2 linked regions of the Arcticibacter tournemirensis genome follow. The protein of the gene in region 2 binds, or shares a complex with, the protein of the main gene of each other region. Links are inferred from orthologs where the notes say so. Each region holds a gene or a part of one and is shown on either strand. Other genes may lie near its edges.

The links. The genes of interacting proteins can lie anywhere in the genome.
Region 1: the proteins of mnmG (region 2) and mnmE are in contact, whole or in part, in a solved structure (PDB 9HIP), measured with the Escherichia coli proteins. The link is inferred for Arcticibacter tournemirensis from one-to-one orthologs.

The regions. Positions count from the first base shown.
Region 1 is NZ_VFPL01000001.1:2,726,782-2,729,621, reverse strand. What follows is about bases 19-2,835. They hold mnmE (tRNA uridine-5-carboxymethylaminomethyl(34) synthesis GTPase MnmE), read right to left. Parts: upstream 2,210-2,835; coding sequence 827-2,209; downstream 19-826. Other genes in these bases: BDE36_RS11355 (TIGR02757 family protein), read right to left, coding at 2,227-2,835; BDE36_RS11365 (helix-turn-helix domain-containing protein), read right to left, coding at 19-571. In the rest of the region: more of BDE36_RS11365, read right to left, coding at 1-18; more of BDE36_RS11355, read right to left, coding at 2,836-2,840. UniProt on the Escherichia coli protein: Exhibits a very high intrinsic GTPase hydrolysis rate. Involved in the addition of a carboxymethylaminomethyl (cmnm) group at the wobble position (U34) of certain tRNAs, forming tRNA-cmnm(5)s(2)U34.
Region 2 is NZ_VFPL01000001.1:351,635-354,630, forward strand. What follows is about bases 8-2,980. They hold mnmG (tRNA uridine-5-carboxymethylaminomethyl(34) synthesis enzyme MnmG), read right to left. Parts: upstream 2,439-2,980; coding sequence 576-2,438; downstream 8-575. Other genes in these bases: BDE36_RS01535 (Ig-like domain-containing protein), read right to left, coding at 8-443; BDE36_RS01545 (ABC-F family ATP-binding cassette domain-containing protein), read right to left, coding at 2,492-2,980. Outside these bases: more of BDE36_RS01535, read right to left, coding at 1-7; more of BDE36_RS01545, read right to left, coding at 2,981-2,996. UniProt on the Escherichia coli protein: NAD-binding protein involved in the addition of a carboxymethylaminomethyl (cmnm) group at the wobble position (U34) of certain tRNAs, forming tRNA-cmnm(5)s(2)U34.

The DNA.
Region 1 (2,840 bases), 2.4 Mb from region 2 along the record:
TATGATTTTTCAGCAGTTCGTCTATAACCGTTTTCGCTATCAATGTTTCGCGGCCTACTGCTTGTTTTTCGATGTTATTCACCTTACAAAAATTTCGGAGAAAAGACATTGAAACCCCAAATTTCACACAGATCTCTGAGATTGTATAGGCGTTGTCTCGGTCCAGTATGACCATGGCTGTTTTCTGCTTTTCTTTTTGCGGCACCATATGAACAGAGCTTTTGAAAAACCTTTCCAGATCTTCTCTCAATATTCTGGTTTGCCGGATTCCCAAATTACAGGAGGGAAGCTTTCCGCTATTAATCCAATAGTTTATAGTATTCTTTCCCATGCCGGTAAAAACACAAGCCTGTTTTACCGTCAGCAGTTGTCTTGCATTTATTTCAGCTAACGGAAAGCTCCTGATATTTTGAACCTGTTTTTTTACCTCCTCTATTTTCGCCCCCCGTTTTAGTGCCTTATAGGCCCTTGAATTACATTTCGAAGAGCAATATCTTGTTGTAGTTGTCCTTGCCTCATAGTCTTTACCACAATATTCACATACCTTATTGACACGGATATTTGACGACATTTCACGATGATTCTAAGTTAACCAATATGGCTCTTTAAGGATCTCTTAGGCTTTTTAAGGCTTTCTAAGACCAATAAACTCACCCGTTTGTCCCTCGTTTAAAAAAAATCAATTTGGGGGACAAATGAGGGACAAATCTAAACGAAATGATCGTAAAAAAACGCAGGGCGAGTTTACGCAAAAGGGCTGTAAATCATTGATTACAGCCCTTTTGCGTAAATAAAGTATAGGTATATTTCTATATATTACGGGTGGTTATTTTCCGATACAGAACTTCGAAAATATATTCTCCAGCAAGTCATCTGTTGTTACGGTGCCGGTGATCTCTCCGAGATAGTATAGGGCCTGCTTTATATCCATGGCAAGGAAATCGGATGTCACCGGATCCTCAATACCGGCGAGGACGCGGTTCAGCGCTTCTTCGGTGTGCCTGAGGGCTTCTACGTGGCGGATATTGGTTACCATCACGTCGTCGGTATTGATGTGATGCAGGTTTACTTTTTCCAGGATTTCGTCCTTCAGCTCTTCGATGCCCTGCTTGTCTCGTGCAGATATATAGTTTAAGGGCAGGCTGCTTAACTCCTGCTTTTGCTGGTTACTCACCAGGTCGGTTTTATTCATTACGGCTACGGCGCGCATGCCGAGGCTTGCGGCTTCGTCCAGCTGATGCTGTATTTCGCCGGAGCTCTGCGAGGGGTCGAACAGGTAGATGATCAGCTTCGCCTGTTTCATCTTCTCCCGGGTGCGCTCCACTCCTTTTGCTTCAATAATGTCTTCTGTATGGCGGATGCCTGCTGTGTCGATAAAGCGAAAGAGGATTCCATGGATGGAGATCTCGTCTTCGATGGTGTCGCGCGTGGTTCCGGCAATGTCGGATACGATGGCGCGCTCTTCATTTAACAGGGCGTTCAGCAGGGTGGATTTTCCTACGTTTGGCTTCCCGGCGATCACTACGGGCACACCGTTCTTCAGCACGTTGCCCTGCTCAAATGATTTTATTAAGCGTGACAGCACACTGTTTATCTTGTACACCAGCGCTCGTAACTGCTCGCGGTTGGCAAATTCTACATCCTCCTCTGAGAAATCGAGCTCGAGCTCGATCAGCGAAGCAAAGTGGATGAGCTGCTCTCTGAGCTGCCGGAGTTCGCCTGAAAAGCCTCCCCTCATCTGCTGCATGGCTACCTGGTGTGAGGCCTGCGAGTTGGACGCAATGAGGTCGGCGACGGCTTCGGCCTGCGACAGGTCCATACCTCCGTTCATGAATGCCCTCAGCGTAAACTCGCCGGGCTTTGCTGCCCTGGCGCCTCCACGGATGAGGAGCCTGATGAGGTTTTCGATGATGTATTTGGAGCCGTGTGTGGATATCTCTACCACATTCTCTTTTGTGTAGGAATGAGGTGCTACGAAAAGGGACACCAGTACTTCGTCGATGATGGTTTCGCCGTCGCGGATAGTTCCGAAGTGAACGGTATGCGACGACTGCTTCGCCAGGTCCTTACCCCTGAATACCTTATCGGTAATGGCTATGGCTTGCGGCCCCGACAGGCGGATGACGGCTATGGCGCCACTTCCGGCGGGTGTTGCCAGCGCTACAATGGTATCGGCAGTGTCTTTGGCTAAGTGGTGAGAATTAGTCATTATGTATGGTTCTTATCTTAAAACTTCTCTTCGATGCCCAGGCCGAAGAGTGCGAAGTCGTATTTTACGGGGTCGCGCGGATCAAACTCACGGAGCCGGGCGGTGAGCTCTACGACGGTGAGCCAGTCGGTTTGCTTCCTGCTGATAAGTTTCAGCTTGCGCGCTACGCGGTCGACATGCAGGTCGCAGGGGCACATGAGCTGCGAGGGACTGATGCGGCTCCACAGTCCAAAGTCTACGCCCCGGTGGTCTTTACGGACCATCCAGCGCAGAAACATATTGAGTCGTTTGCAGGTCGACTTCTGCGAGGGCGAACTGATATGCTTGATGGTGCGCGAAGGGAAGTCCTGCAGGCTGAAAAAGTACGTCCTGAAATGGTTCAGCATAGTCTCTACCCGGTGGTCGTCGGGCTGTAGTTCACTGAGGTAACAGGGTGGCGACGAAAAGCTCTCGCCGGTGTATGGCCCCTGAACCTGGTCCATGAACTCTTCCCGCAATACTTCATTATGGAACAAGCCGGTCCGCGAAGGCAAAAAAGCGTCTTCCAATGAATCGTACTGGCTGTAATGCTGCTTAAGGAAGCTTACGAAGTACAGCAGGTCGGTGTCATTGAACGTGCGGTGTTTGAATC
Region 2 (2,996 bases):
CCACTGATAGACAAAGAGTCGATTTTATTTCCTGTAGAAAAAACATACATATAATTCTTAAGCACGTTCCCCTCATTATAGTCAACAAGACCTCTGCCAAAGTTTATGGTGTACGTAGTATTTGCGGCGAGCGTGTCCTGAAATTTTATGTTGAGCGTTTTTCCTTTGACTTTGTAATAGGGACTTCTGTCCTGCGCAGGTGACATGCTGAACTCCTTCGACTCATTACTGATTTTAAAGTATTCATTGAAAGTTATGTTAATTTCTTTCGCTTTAAAGTTAAGAGTAAAATTCGCAGGAGTCTCTTTTAAAACTTTAGGAGGTTCCTTGTCTTTAGGTCCACCAGTAGGCTGCTGAATGCTGGCGCAGCCCGCAGCTAGTAAGATCAACGTAAAGACGGTTAAAAAATTTAACTTATAATAGTTGTTGTCAAATTTTAGCATTTATATGCGTTTTAAGCGGTTTTCTCTTTTGGATGAAGATTATGTTTCGGATTCTGAAAAATCGTCTTATATCAGATATATTAAAGCCGTTTTATTTCGTGTTTAATCTACTGTAAATCAGTTTGTTATAAATTATTTGGTCATATGTACCATTAAAACCGATATATCTGACGGTGAAACCCCCGAAATTCGGGATGCCTGGCCTAACGTTCTTGGTTTTATCTTCATTAGTTTTTCTCTTGCTTCTTTTGATAAGGATACCAGATTATGATAGTTGAAATCAGGATTGATTTCCTGGTCTTCCATACGGTTCATCTTATTTACGATCTCCATTTCTTTTTCGAAATAGCTTTCATACTTTACTTTAATTTCTGCTTGTTCGATAGTCTCCTGATCAAAGCTTTGTAGCAGATTGGCAAATTTTTCATTCGCTTTTCTCAGATCATTAATATTAATCTGCGGTCTTGTAAGCAATTGGAACATCTTTACATTCTGGCTGATTGGAGCTGTTTCTAAACTTTCAAGAAAGCTGTTTATTTCGCCAGGCACTACAGATGTGTTTTTCAGGAACTTCACTATCTCCGAAGAATCGCTTATCTTTTTATTTACTTTCTGCAATCTTTCGTCACTTATCAGACCCAGCTCATGTGCGATAGGAGACAAGCGAATATCGGCATTATCTTGCCTGAGAAGCAACCGGTGCTCTGCCCTGGAGGTGAACATACGATAGGGCTCTTCTGTTCCCTTTGTTACAAGATCGTCGATTAGTACACCTATATATGATTCTGATCTTTTCATGATCAGCTCATGTTTTTCATTTATTTTCTGATGAGCATTTATACCTGCAACGAAACCCTGGCTTGCCGCTTCTTCATATCCGGTGGTTCCGTTAATTTGGCCTGCCAAGAATAGGTTCTTTATCCGTTTTGTTTCAAGCGTAAGGTCAAGTTGGGTAGGGGGGAAATAGTCGTATTCAATCGCGTATCCCGGTCTGAACATTTTAGCTTTTTCAAACCCTGGTATCTTAGTGAGCGCTTTATATTGAACATCCTCAGGTAGCGATGTAGAAAAACCATTTACATATATTTCTACAGTGTTCCATCCTTCAGGTTCTACAAAGATTTGATGTCGTTCTCTCTCAGCAAACCGGTTTATCTTGTCTTCTATAGAAGGACAGTATCGGGGTCCGAGGCCTTTTATGCGACCGGTGAACATTGGCGATTTTTCAAATCCTTCTTTCAGTGCTTCATGAACCTCGCTATTTGTATAAGTTATCCAACAGCATCTCTCTTCTTTTGGCAGTTCAAAATCAGAAAAGGAGAAGCGGCCTTTACCGGTGTCACCCCATTGCTCTTCCATTTTTGAATAGTCCAGACTTCTTCCATCAACCCTGGGTGGGGTGCCGGTTTTCATCCTGCCAGCTTCGAACCCAAGCTCTATCAATTGTTCTGTTAATCCTGTAGCTGCTTTCTCAGCTGTACGTCCGCCCCCAAAGCGCTTTTCTCCTATGTGGATTAGTCCATTGAGGAAGGTACCATTTGTCAGTACCACTGCGCTGGATTCAATTTCTATACCCAGTGAGGTTTTGATCCCCGTTACCTGGTCGCCTTTAATTAAGAGCTCGTTTGCCGTATCTTGCCAAAAGTCGACATTTGGGATCCTTTCGAGTGCTAAACGCCATTCTTCCGAAAATCGCATGCGATCATTCTGTGTTCTTGGGCTCCACATAGCGGGCCCTTTTGAAAGGTTGAGCATTCGAAACTGTATAGTTGATTTATCAGCTATAATGCCCGAATATCCTCCCATAGCATCTATTTCGCGAACAATCTGGCCTTTCGCTACGCCTCCCATGGCTGGATTACATGACATTTGTGCAATTGTACCCATGTTCATCGTTACCAGAAGAACTGAAGATCCCAGATTTGCTGCTGCTGCCGCTGCTTCACAGCCTGCATGACCAGCTCCTACTACTATTATGTCGTACTTTTTAAACATATTATACTTTGTTCCACGTGGAACGTTCTGTTGCGTGTTCCACGTGGAACATCTTAATTAACATTTTCTTTAATTTCCGTTAGCTCAAGCCAACGCATGCTGATCTCATCAAGGTGTAATTTCTTTGTTTCAATTTCTTCAGCGAGACTCAACAGTGTTTGATGATCTGTAATTCCGGAATTCAATTGAATGGATAGTTCCTCAATTTTCCGCTCTGTGTTTGGAATTTCCTCCTCCAAACCTTCTAATTCTTTCATTTCTTTAAAAGAAAGCTTGTTTTTTTTAGCAGCCTGAGATGGTATATTCGGCTCCGTATTCTTCGCTGGTTCCTTAGTTTTTACGGTATTATCTTTTTCGAGCCTGTAATCAGTATAATTTCCATTATATAATCTCACTTTACTGTTGCCCTCAAGTATAAACAGCTGGTTGGTAAGCCTGTCCATTAAGTACCTGTCGTGCGACACCAGGAGAAGAACTCCGTTATAATTTTCGAGAAACTCTTCGAGTATATTCAGCGTGTCAATATCAAGATCATTCGTAGGCTCATCAAGGATCAGG